One region of the Micromonospora sp. B11E3 genome, then DNA from elsewhere that is predicted to be linked to it. Evidence: riboswitches for the same ligand, from Rfam matches in the RefSeq annotation. Region 1 holds a riboswitch; each other region holds the start of a gene.
The links. Region 1 has a riboswitch for cyclic di-AMP ahead of ABGB16_RS21945 (hypothetical protein). Riboswitches for the same ligand answer to the same signal wherever they lie in the genome.

Region 1 (4,143 bases):
CCGCAACTCCGCCGAGATCTTCGCGGTGGCGGCGGCGGAGATCCGCCGGCTCTACCCGGACCTCGCGCTGCCCAGCGCGGTCCGGACCACCGGCGTCGAGCCGGTCCAGCTCACCGTCCCGCCGGCCGAGCTGCGGCCGGCCGTCGGCGCGGCGGTCGCCGAGCTGCTGGGCGAGGTGGAGGGGACGGTCGGGGTGATCACGCCGGTCCCGCGCCGGGACGAGGTCGCCGGCTGGCTCGCCGGCCAGGCCGGCCCGCGCCTGCAGGTGGTGACCAGCCTCCAGGCCAAGGGCATGGAGTACGACGGGGTCGTGCTGGTCGCCCCGAGGGAGATCCGGGCCGACCCGGGCTCCGGCGTCCGGACCCTGTACGTGGCCCTGTCCCGGGCCACCCAGCGCCTCACCACGGTCGACCCGACCGACTGACCGGGTACCCGGACGGGGTCACCGGTCGGAGTGCCGACGATTACTTGCACACATAGCGATGTGAGCATAGATTGGGCCGGCAGCGGGACAGGGACGGAGGGTGTGGGCGTGGGCGCAGGTCATGACCACCACCACGGCGTCACGTACGCCGCCGAGCGCCACCGGGGCCGGCTGTGGGCGGCGTTCGGGCTGCTCGGCGCGCTGATGCTGGTCGAGGCGGCCACCGCGTACGCCACCGGCTCGCTGGCGCTGCTCTCCGACGCCGGGCACATGTTCACCGACGTGCTCGGCATCGGCATGGCGCTCGCCGCGATCACCGCCACCCGCCGCGCCACCGCCGACCCCCAGCGCACCTTCGGGCTGTACCGGCTGGAGGTGCTCGCCGCGCTCGGCAACGCGCTGCTGCTCAGCGGCGTCGCCGTGTACGTCCTCGTCGAGGCGGTGCGCCGGTTCGGCAACCCGCCGGAGGTGACGACCGGCCCGATGCTCGCGGTGGCGGTGCTGGGCCTGCTCGCCAACCTGGTCGCGTTCGCCCTGCTGCGCGGCGCGGCAGAGGAGAGCATCAACCTGCGCGGGGCGTACCTGGAGGTGGTGGGCGACCTGCTCGGCTCGGTCGGGGTGATCGTCGCCGCGGCCCTGATCTGGGCGACCGACTGGTGGTGGGCGGACCCCCTCGTCGCGGTCGCGATCGGCGTCTTCATCCTGCCCCGCACCTGGCGGCTGGGCCGGGCCGCCGTCCGGATCCTGGTGCAGGCCGCCCCCGAGCACCTGCAGGTCACCGCCGTGCACGACCGACTGGCGGCGGTGCCCGGCGTGGTCGAGGTGCACGACCTGCACGTCTGGACGCTGACCTCCGGGATGGAGGTCGCCTCGGCGCACCTGACCATGGCCCCGGGCGCCGAGGTGGGCGCCGTGCTGACCGCCGCCCGCACGGCTCTGCACGAGGACTTCCACATCGAGCACGCCACGCTGCAGGTCGAGCCGGGAACATCGCCGGGAAACTGCGGTCCGACCGCCTGGTGATACCCAGCGCCGTCGATTCGGTGGACTATTGTGCCAACATGCCGGATTTGATGGGTTTGATCCAAGTACCGTGCGTCACGGGCGCAGCGCCCACCCCACCAGCACCGGTAGGCTCGGTCCCGGCCTCCGCTCCGGTGGCGCCCACCGGCGCCCGCGGCGGCCGTCGCCTAATCGCCCGCGAGGGCGAGCCGGGGAACCACGTTTCGTGGGGTGCATCCGCGTGAGCGGTAGGGATCTTCCGTCCCGAACCCGTCAGCTAACCCGGTCGGCGGCTGACGGAAGGACACGCGTATGCCAGTAGTGGCACCTGTACGAAGGACGGCCGCCCGGGTGGCGGCCCTGCTCGCGCTGGCGCTCGCCGGCGCCCTCGCGGTCGCCCCCGCCGGCCCGGCACAGGGGGCCCCGGCCGCCGCCCTGCTCGCCGCCGCGCCCGGCCAGGACGACGAGGGCGGCACCCCGGCGTTGCGCGCCGCGCTGGAGGCGGCCAGCAAGGGCTACCTCGACGCCAAGGCCGCCCTGAACCGCTCGGTGCAGCGGCAGCGGCAGCTCGGCGCCCAGCTCAAGACGATCGAGGCGGAGTTGACCGTGCGCGACGCCAGGGTCGGCGAGATCGCCGGCGTGGCGTACAAGACTGGCCGGCTCCGGGCGGCGTCGGCGCTGCTGAACAGCGCCTCGCCCGAGGGGTTCATGGACCGGGCGGCGGCGCTCGACCAGGTCGCCAGCAACGAGGACCGCATCCTGCGCGACCTGCTGGAGACCCGGGACCAGGCGAACCGGACGAAGCAGGCGCTCGACGGCGAGATCCGCGAGCAGCGCCGGCAGGTGACGGTGATGGGCAAGCGCAAGGAGCAGGCCGAGCGCGCGCTGGCCGTGGCCAACGAGCGGGCCAGCGGCGGGTCGAGCCCCGGCGGCACCTCCGGCGCCACCGCCACCCCCGCCAAGCGCAACCCCGACGGCTCCTGGCCGGCCGAGTCGTGCAGCGTCAACGACCCCACCCCGGCCAACGGCTGCATCACCCCGCGCACGCTGCACGCCCTCAACCAGGCCAAGGCCGCCGGCTTCACCCGGTACGTCTCCTGCTACCGCCCGGGCGGCTCCGGCGAGCATCCCAAGGGGCGGGCCTGCGACTTCGCCGCCCAGAAGGACGGCTTCGGCGGCGTGGCCACCGGCGGCGACCGCACGTACGGCAACAACCTGGCGGCGTACTTCGTCCGCAACGCGGACAACCTGGCCGTGCTGTACGTGATCTGGTTCAAGCAGATCTGGCTGCCCAGCAGCGGCTGGAAGGCGTACAGCGGCGGCAACGGGGACCCGTCGAGCGACCACACCAACCACGTGCACCTGTCGGTGTACTGATCCCGCGTCCCCCGGTGGCCCGTCGCGCGGCGGGCCACCGGGGCGCTACGCCCCCGGGCGTACGCGGGATGTCGCCGGTGGGCCCACGACCCGGGCGGCCGGCGCGGCGAGCATCGGGACATGACCCGACTCCCGCCCCGCGCCCGCAAGGCCCTGCTCACTCTGCACCTGGTCACCGCGCTCGGCTGGCTCGGCGCGGACCTCGTCCTGCTCACCCTCGGGGTGGCCGGCCTGCGCGGCGCGGACCCGGCCGCCGTCTACCCCGCCGCCGCGCTGGTCGGCACCTGGCTGTTCGCGCCGCTGAGCGTGGCGGTCTGGCTGGTCGGGGTGGCCAGCTCGCTGCTCACCCCGTGGGGGCTGCTGCGGTACCGCTGGGTGCTGGTCAAGCTACTGCTCACCACGGTGATGACCGGGCTGGTGCTGTTCCTGCTCACCCCGAAGCTGCGGCTGCTCGGCGAGCTGGCCGGGGCGGCCTCCGCGCACGACCGCGTCGACCTGGTGGTGGCCCCGAGCGTGTCGTCCGCCCTCCTGGTGGTGGCCACGGTGCTGTCCACGTACAAGCCGTGGGGGCGGCTGCGGAGGTCGGGCGGCCGTTAGCCGGAGGGCTCAGGCCCGCGAGGCGGAACCGTCCGGCGGACGGCCCAGCACCTCGGCGAGCCGGCGGGCCAGGCCGAGGTGCGCCGAGCGGGCCTGCCGGAAGGCGTACCCGAACAGCGGGGCGGGGGCGACAAGCGTGATCTCGACGTCGATCCGGACCACGCCGTCCGGCTCGTCGCGCAGCCGGGTGTGGTTGCGCACCGACGTGGCCGGCCACTGCCGGGCCACCGCGACGACCTCGTCCTCGGTGACCACCAGGACGTCCGCCTGGTACGTCGTCGTGAAGCGCAGCGGACCGGCGGCGAGCCGGTCGGTGATCGCGTAGCTGGCCCGGGCGCCCGGCCGGGGCGGCAGCTGGCGCACCCGCTCGATCAGCGGATGCAGCTCGCCCTGCCGGGACAGGTCGCCCAGCAGCGCCACCGCCTCGGCGCGCGGGCAGCGCGCCTGGACGGAGTACTGGAAGCTGTCGCGCCGCAACACGCCCACGATCATCCCCCACCGGAGCCGGCGAGAAAAGGAACCCGGCGGGCGGTCAGGCGCCGGGCAGGACCTCCGGGGTGGCGTTGCCGGCGTAGTACGGCTCCGGGGCGCCGAACAGGCCGAGCAGGCCAGTGACCCAGAGCTGTCGGTGGACAAACCGGCTCGGCTCGGTGACGACCAGCTTCACACCGCTGACCTCGGCGGTCTGGAAGCCGGCCACCATCGCGCTGATGCCGACGGAGTCGATGAAGGTGACGAGGCGC
Region 2 (4,143 bases), on a different contig from region 1:
CGGTCAGCCCGCGCGGGAGGCGCTGGTCGTGGCCGGGTTCGCGCTGCTGGTCTGGGTGCCCCGGCTGCCGAGCCGGCGGACCGTCAACCGGGCGGCGGCGCTGCTGGCCGGCAGCTCGCTGTACGTCTACCTCACCCACTGGCAGGTGATGCCGCTGGTCGCCCCCTGGTCGCGGTGGGCGGCGCTGGTCGCGTCCCTGGCTGTGGGGATCGGCTGCGCGGCGCTCGCCCGGCTGGCCGCGCGGCGGCTGCCGGCGGTGGTACGCCGCGCCCGGGCGCGCGCCGCGGCCCTCGGGTGAACCGGGCTCCGACCGTCAGTCGTCGGGGCAGCAGACCGTCAGCGCCCCGGGCCGCACCCTGACCTTCAGCCGTTTCGTCTCCGCCCGCGCCCCGCCGTCCAGCTCGTACGTCCGCGGCGCGGCGAACCGTACGGTGATCTTCCGGCCCCGGGTGATCCGCACGAACGGCGACTCGTCCGAGCGGCCGGCGGCCATCCGCCCGAGCGTCCGCGCCCAGTCCACCGCGCCGGCCGCCGTGGCCACCCCGACCTCCAGCGCGCCGTCGTCGGGGCGGGCGTCGTCGAACGCGGGAATGCCCCCGGTGATCGTGCCGACGTTGCCGAACAGCACGCAGCTCGCCTCGCCGTCGAACCAGTCGGCCCCGTCCACCCGGACCCGGGTGCGGACCAGCTCACCGCGGACGTGCCGCAGCCCCGTCCACACGTACGCCAGGCGGCCCAGCCGGCCCTTGAGCCGGCGGTCGGCCTCGCCGATCAGCTCGCCGTCGAAGCCGGCGCCGGCCATCACCGCGAAGTGCTCGCCGTTGAGCCGGCCCAGGTCGAGCCGGCGCCGCCGGCCGCTGAGGCCCACCCGCACCGCCCCGGGCAGGTCGGCCGGGACGCCCAGGTTGGTGGCGAAGAGGTTCGCCGTCCCGGCGGGCAGGATCGCCATCGGCACCCCGGTGCCGGCGAGGGCGTCGGCGCAGCGCTGCACCATGCCGTCGCCGCCCCACACGAAAACCAGCCCGGCGCCCCTGTCGAGCGCCTTGCGGACCTTCTTCGGCGCCTTGCGGCTCTTGGACACCTCGTACCAGAGCAGGTCCTCGACGCCGGCGCCGACCAGCGTGGCGCGCAGCTCGTCGAGGCCGCCGCCGAGGGTCTTCTTCCGGTGGGCGACCACCGCGACGGTGCCGACGCGGCCCGGGGCGGCCTCGTCGGGCCTGATCAGCGTGCTGGCGCTCATGCCCGCCGGTGTTACCCAGCCGGCCCGGAGTCCACGCGTCCCCGACCCCGGGCCCTGGGACGCGAGCGCCCGGCCGGAGGACCGGCCGGGCGCTTCGGTGTGCCGGGTCGCCGGGCCGCATCGGCCGACGACCGTGCGTCAGAGGCTGAGCCGCTGGCCGGGGAAGATCAGGTCGGGCTGGTCGCCCACCACCCGCTCGTTCCTCTGCCACAGCGCGCGCCAGCCGCCCCGGACGTCCTTGGCCTGCGCGATCTCCGACAGGGTGTCCCCCGACCGCACCACGTAGGTCCGGCCGCCGCCGGTGGCCGGGGCGCCCTTCGTGGTGTCCCGCTTGCTCCGCGACGCCGGCTTCTCGATACGCGAGGACCGCTCCTTCTTCGGGGCGGCCTTCGTCTCCGACCTCGGGCTGTACGTCTTGGTCGAGCCGCCCTTCCTGCCGCACGTCGGCCACGCCCCGATGCCCTGGCCCCTGAGCACCTTCTCGGCGATGCGGATCTGCTCGCCGCGGGTCGCCAGGTCGGCGCGCGCGGCGTACTTCCTGCCGCCGTAGCCGGCCCAGGTGCCCTGCGAGAACTGGAGGCCCCCGTAGTAGCCGTTGCCGGTGTTGATGTGCCAGTTGCCGCCGGACTCGCACTGGGCGATGGCGTCCCAGTTGACCGCGGCCTGGGCCGGGGCGGCGGGCCCGAACAGGGCGACGACCCCGGCGACGGCGCCCGCGGCGACGGCGGCACGGAGAGCGGTCACCCGACGGTGGCGGGCGATGTATTCAGTTGCCATGGTGATCCTCCACGCCGACGAGGTGAGCTGTCGGGTTCGGGCCGAGGAGCCCGGCCGCCGGTGGCGGCTTCACCCCGAGGTGACGGTGCACCGAGGAACGTTGGGTCCCCCGCTCCTGCCCTGAGGACAAGGTGCCGACGGCCGGCGGCAGGATTAGGCGTTACCGACCGTGGTGTCCACGTTCGTGGACCCGACCGACGTTAGGCACCATCCGCGACGGCCGCCCACCTCTTGTCACCTTCGTCACCCGCTCGGGCGACGGGCTCCACAGTCGAGGTGCGCCGCCGCGCCGGACGTGCATGGCAGCCGACGGACCGATTCCGACCCGGCCCTCCCCACACAGGGCGGCGGTCACACATCGTGGTTTCCGTCCGGTCCCGCCCATCGCGGGGGCGAGCCATCCCCCACTCAGGTCAGTGCGGCGGGCGCTGGCCCAGCCCGCGCGCGGCGACGTCGGCCGTGCAGCTCAACTCCCCGGGAGCGAGCTGGACGCGGCTCGGCCGCCACACCTCCGCCCGCTCACCGTCGACGCGGGCCAGCAGGCAGTCGTACTGGCTGCCGCGCAGCGCCACTCCGACGACCCCGTCCACCGCCGCGACCTGCTGGATGATCAGGGGATCGAGGTCAAGGCCGGCCAGCGCCGCCCGGACACCCTGCTCCGTGGGCGCGGCGTGACCGGACAGGACGCGCCGCAGATCGTCCTGGGTCGACCCCGGGATCTCCACCGGCCGGACGGCCCGCGGCGGGCCCTCCGGACAGGACACGAACGCCCGCGCCAGCGCCTGCTGCTGACCCGACGTCGGATAAACCCGGTAGTTGTACCGAAGCTGCACACAGAGCACCATAGCTCCGACCTGTGACCATCCTGGACAGGGCACGATCGGACCTTGGCGACCATCCCGCGCGGGCCTTCACCCCCGACCCTGAAGGGCGGAGCACTGGCCCGCGTCTCTTGGTAGCAGCCGGCCAGCAGGAGCAACACGGCCGCCGCCAATCCCGTCCCGCGAACCCGTGACCCCCGCACGGGAGCATTGTCTCCGCTCGCCCGACCGGCGGCTGTCCCGGACGCCCCGCGCCGAGCATCCATCGGCGACGGCCACGGCACCTCCCGCCCACATCAGCTCCACAGGAGGCACACCCGGCCTGGTGGACCTTCGGTGTCGAAACCAGCGGTCGTGAGAGGGGCCCGCACGGCAGAACCGGCCGGCGCCGTCGTGGCGCCGGCCGGCTCGTACCTGTCCTCCGCGGCCCTACAGGGTGCGGGCCAGCCGGTCGGCGAGGACGCGGGCGAACCGGGACGGGTCGGCCAGCTCGCCGCCCTCGGCGAGCAGCGCCATGCCGTACAGCAGCTCGGCGGTCTCGGCGAGCGCGTCGGACTCGGCGCCCTGCTCGTGGGCCTTGCGCAGCCCCTCCACCAGCGGGTGCCCCGGGTTCAGCTCCAGGATCCGCTTGACCTGCGGCACCTCGTGCCCCATCGCCCGGTACATCTTCTCCAGCGTCGGGGTGATGTCGTGCGCGTCCCCGACCACGCAGGCTGGCGAGGTGGTCAGCCGGGTGGAGAGCCGGACCTCCTTGACGTTGTCGCGGAGCTTCTCGGTCATCCAGGTCAGCAGGTCGGCGTACTCCTGGCGCTGCTGCTCGCGGGCGGCCTCGGCCTCCTTCTTCTCCTCCTCGGTGTCCAGGTCGACCTGCCCCTTGGCGATCGAGCGCAGCGGCCTGCCGTCGAACTGGCCGACACGGTCGACCCAGACCTCGTCCACCGGGTCGGTGAGGATGAGCACCTCGTAGCCCCTGGCCCGGAACGCCTCCATGTGCGGCGAGTTCTCGATCATCGACCGGGACTCCCCGGTCATGTAGTAGATGTCGGTCTGGCCGTCCTTCATCCGCTCGACGTAGTCGCGCAGCCCGGTCAGCTGCTCCGGGTCGTGGGTGGAGGCGACGGAGACGACGTCGAGGATCGCCTCGGTGTTGTCCGGGTCGTCGAGCAGGCCCTCCTTGAGGGCGGGGCCGAACTCGGACCAGAAGGTGCGGTAGCGCTCGGCGTGCTCGGTCCTCATCTCCTTGACCGTGGCGAGGATCTTCTTCACCAGCCGGCGGCGGACCGCCCTGATCTGGCGGTCCTGCTG
Region 3 (4,143 bases), on a different contig from region 1:
CCCAGCCTGACACCGTTTGGAGATCGTCGATGGGCGCCGACCACAGCCGAGCTGCTCCGCCCACCCCGCCCGGGGTGCGGCGGATCCTCGTCGCGACCGTGCTGCCGCTCTTCGCCCTCACGGTGGTCGCCGCGATCCTTCTCTGGCCGCGCGGCGGCGGTCCGCAGGCCGACGACGCGGCGGCCGTCCCCCGGTACCACGGCACGGTGACCCGGGTGGTGACGGAGCCCTGCCCGCCGCAGCCGGACGCGCCGGAGGGCGGGCCCGCCGCCGCGGCGGGCCCGTGCGGCACGGTCACCGTACGGGTCGAGCAGGGGCCGGACACCGGGCAACAGGTCGAGACGCCCATCCCGACCGGCCCGGGCGCCCCCACGGTCGCCGTCGACGACCGGATCGTCCTGGTCCGGCTGACCGACCCGGCGGACCCGGCGGCGACCAGCTACAACATCGCCGAGCACCAGCGCGGCAAGCCGCTGCTCTGGCTCGCGCTGGTGTTCGCGCTGGCGATCGTCGCGTTCGGCCGCTGGCGGGGGCTGGCCGCGCTGGCCGGCCTCGCCGCCAGCTTCGCCATCCTGCTGACGTTCGTGCTGCCCGGGATCGGCGGCGGCGGGTCGCCGCTGCCGATCGCGATCGTCGGCTCCGCGTTGATCATGTTTGTGGTGCTCTACCTCACCCACGGGATCACCGCGCAGACGTCGGTGGCCGTCCTCGGCACCCTGGGCAGCCTGGTGCTCACCGGCGTCCTCGGCGCCCTGGCGACCGCCGCCACCCACCTCACCGGGTACGGCACCGAGGACGCCACCACGCTGTCGATGTTCCAGGCCGACGTGGACCTGCACGGCCTGCTGCTCGCCGGCATCATCATCGGCTCGCTCGGGGTGCTCGACGACGTCACGGTGACCCAGGCGGCCACGGTGACCGAACTGGCGCACGCCAACCCAGGGCTGTCCAGGTTGCAGCTCTACCGGGCGGCCACCCGGGTCGGGCGGGCGCACATCGCCTCCACCGTGAACACCATCGTGCTGGCGTACGCCGGTGCGTCCCTGCCGCTGCTGCTCCTGCTCACCGCCGACTCCCGCCCGGTGTCCGAGCTCCTGACGAGCGAGTTCCTGGCGCAGGAGATCGTCCGCAGCGCGGTCGCCACGCTGGGCCTGATCGCCGCCGTACCGCTGACGACCGGCCTGGCCGCCGTGGTCACCGCGGCCGGCCGCACCGGCCCGGGCCGGCCCGCCGCCGACGGCGATTCCCCCGCCGACGTGCCCACCCCGCGCACGCCCACCACCGGCCACCGTCCCAGTCAGCGGGAAATCGCGCTGGAGGCGTTGAGCGGAGGAGGCGCCCACGACGGCTTCCGGGCCGGGCCGATCCACCCGCCGTCCCGGCCCGGAGACCGAGAAGGGAGCACGGACATCGCATGGTGAGACTGCTCAGCGTGACCGTCCCCACTGTGCGACCTGCGAAACGCGTCACCCATTACCGAAAGCAATTACGAAATGACGCATTTGGCGGGCTTCTGGGCGTAGATCCGCAGGAGTGCTCTCAGGTAACCTCGCTGCCGGTCACCGCCGAAGGCGCGCAGCGGCGCCTGCGGGGCCACCGCCCAATCGCCGCGAGGCGAGCCGGGGAACCAGGTAACCGGGGTGAATCCGCGACCGCGGTAGGGGCCACTTCCGCCCCGAACCCGTCAGCTAACCCGGTCGGCGGACGAGGGAAGGGAACACTGTGACGGCACCCCTACGCCGCTGGTTGACGCCCGTGGTGGCCGTGTTCGCGGCCCTGGCGATCCTCGCCGGACCGGCCGCCCCGGCGATGGCCGAGCCCTCCGGCCCCACCCCGTCCGGGCACGAGGAGGACGACGAGCCCCAGCTGATCACCGACGTCATCGAGGCCGCCAACCGCGAGTACAGCCAGGCCAAGGCGAAGCTGACGAAGTCCAAGCAGCGCCAGCAGCAGCTCGCCCTCGAGGTGCAGCGGGCCCAGTTCGAGCTGGACGCCCTCGCCCCGCAGGTCAGCGAGTTGGCCGCCCAGTCGTACCGGACGGGGCGGATCGGCGCCATGGCGGCGCTGCTGGAGAGCGGGAACCCGGACTCGTTCGTGCAGCGCGCGTCCGCCCTCGACGAGCTGAACATGATCAACGCGCAGAAGCTGGCCCGGGTCAACGAGGCCAAGACCCGCGCCGAGCAGGCCAAGCTGGCGCTCGACGCCGAGGTGCGCGAGCAGCAGAAGCAAACGGCGATCATGGCCAAGAAGAAGCACGACGCGGAGAAGGCCCTCGCGCTGGTCGGCGGCCGGGGCTTCACCGGCGGCCTGGTCTCCGCCACGTCCCCGGTGGCCCGGATCGCGCCGGGCCGGACCGCGGACGGCGGCTGGCGCCCGGAGTCGTGCAGCGAGAACGACCCGACGACCTCCGGCTGCATCACCCCCCGCACCCTGCACGCGTACAAGGAGGTCAAGCGGGCCGGTTTCAACCGCTTCGTGGGCTGCTACCGCCCCGGCGGGCCGTGGGAGCACCCGAAGGGCCGCGCCTGCGACTGGTCGCTGCAGAACAGCGGCTTCAGCCCGTGGCACAACAACGACACCCGGATGTACGGCAACAACCTCGCCGCGTTCCTCATCCGCAACGCCGATCGGCTGGGCATCTACTACGTCATCTGGAACCGGCAGATCTGGTTCCCGGCCACCGGCTGGAAGTCCTACAGCGGCCCGTCCAACCACACCGACCACGTGCACATGTCGCTGCTCTGACGCCGACCCGCGCACGAGGGCCGTCCCGGGCGGGGCGGCCCTCGTTCGCGTTCGGGTGCCGGCGACGCGGCCGCGGGGGAGGCCGGCGGCCTCCAGCGCGGCCGGGCAGACCAGGCGGCGGCCGGGCAGAGCAGACAGCGGCCGGGTGCGGCAGGCGGCGGCCGGGCGGGTCAGGCGGCGGCCGGCGGCTCGGTCAGGCCGGCCGGCACCGCGGCCACCGCCCGCGTCTCGCCCGCGCTGAGCCGGTACGACAGGCCGACCACCGCGCACCGTCCGCCGGCCACCTCGGCGGCCAACACGGACGAGTTGGCCAGGATCGCCTCGACGGTGTGCGCGATGTGGATGTCGACGATCTCGTCGAGGTCCTCGACTCCCCGCTCGGCGGCCAGGCCGAGGCTGGGCAGCACGGGGTCCACCACCGCCCGTAGGTGACCGGCCGGCGCGACGCCGGTGCTGGCCGCCGCCCTGGCCGCCTGCACGGCCCCGCAGGAGTCGTGCCCGAGCACCACCACCAGGGGGGTGCCCAGCACCGTCACCGCGTACTCGACGCTGCCCAGCACCTCTGGGCCGACGGTGTGCCCGGCCGTGCGGACCACGAAGAGGTCGCCCAGGCCCCGGTCGAAGATGATCTCGGCGGCCAGCCGGGAGTCGGAGCAGCCGACGATCACCGCGAACGGGTGCTGCCCCTCGGCCACGGCAGCCCGGTGGTCGGCGTCCTGGTTCGGATGGTGGGGCGTGCCGGCGACGAACCGGCGGTTGCCGGCGAGCAGCTCGGCGAAGGCCTGCTCCGGGGTGGGTGGGAAACCGGCGGCCGGCGCACGGCCGATCGACCGGGGGCCCAGCTTGTCCATCGAAGACTTCGAATTGTTCATGCCCTACCACCTCGCCATTTCACCCGTCGGCAACGGCGCCACTCGCGGCACGCGCGCCGTCGACCCACGGTCACACGCAGCGAAACGCACGTCAAGAATTACGTGATATGCATTTCATGTGTTGAGGTCGGTCGCGGGCGGCGGCAGGCGCCTACCCGGGGCCGTCGGGGCCATACCATGTCGGACATGGCGACGACAGGCGAGAACGGGAGCACCCGGAACTGGACGTTCCTCACCAACCACGCGCACGTGCTGCTCGCCATCGCCCGCAACCCCACCGCCCGGCTGCGCGACGTGGCCGACGAGGTGGGCGTGACGGAGCGGGCGGCCCAGGCGATCGTGGCGGACCTGGAGGCCGGCGGGTACCTGCGCCGGACCCGGGTGGGGCGGCGCAACGAGTACACGGTGAATCCCAGCGGCCACTTCCGCCACCCGGCGGAGTCGTACCGTCAGATCGGCGACCTGCTCGCCCTCTTCGCCGGCAACCCGGAGGAGGAGAGCGCCGCCTTCTGACCGGGGGCGGGAG

Region 2: another riboswitch for cyclic di-AMP. It lies ahead of ABGB16_RS26420 (transglycosylase family protein); the one in region 1 lies ahead of ABGB16_RS21945 (hypothetical protein).
Region 3: another riboswitch for cyclic di-AMP. It lies ahead of ABGB16_RS07490 (hypothetical protein); the one in region 1 lies ahead of ABGB16_RS21945 (hypothetical protein).

The regions. Positions count from the first base shown of each region.
Region 1 covers NZ_JBDPMC010000047.1:33,558-37,700, reverse strand. The annotation lists gene ABGB16_RS21955 (AAA family ATPase) at 1-424, shown strand, start outside; gene ABGB16_RS21950 (cation diffusion facilitator family transporter) at 533-1,447, shown strand; cyclic di-AMP (ydaO/yuaA leader) riboswitch at 1,602-1,734, shown strand; gene ABGB16_RS21945 (hypothetical protein) at 1,739-2,803, shown strand; gene ABGB16_RS21940 (hypothetical protein) at 2,924-3,400, shown strand; gene ABGB16_RS21935 (SRPBCC family protein) at 3,410-3,880, opposite strand; gene ABGB16_RS21930 (STAS domain-containing protein) at 3,933-4,143, opposite strand, start outside.
Region 2 covers NZ_JBDPMC010000069.1:8,499-12,641, reverse strand. The annotation lists gene ABGB16_RS26430 (AMP-binding protein) at 1-298, shown strand, start outside; gene ABGB16_RS26425 (diacylglycerol kinase family protein) at 314-1,240, opposite strand; gene ABGB16_RS26420 (transglycosylase family protein) at 1,379-2,017, opposite strand; cyclic di-AMP (ydaO/yuaA leader) riboswitch at 2,020-2,187, opposite strand; gene ABGB16_RS26415 (helix-turn-helix domain-containing protein) at 2,431-2,850, opposite strand; gene htpG (molecular chaperone HtpG) at 3,268-4,143, opposite strand, start outside.
Region 3 covers NZ_JBDPMC010000009.1:80,962-85,104, reverse strand. The annotation lists gene ABGB16_RS07495 (YibE/F family protein) at 30-1,421, shown strand; cyclic di-AMP (ydaO/yuaA leader) riboswitch at 1,588-1,718, shown strand; gene ABGB16_RS07490 (hypothetical protein) at 1,723-2,745, shown strand; gene ABGB16_RS07485 (carbonic anhydrase) at 2,916-3,596, opposite strand; gene ABGB16_RS07480 (helix-turn-helix domain-containing protein) at 3,795-4,130, shown strand.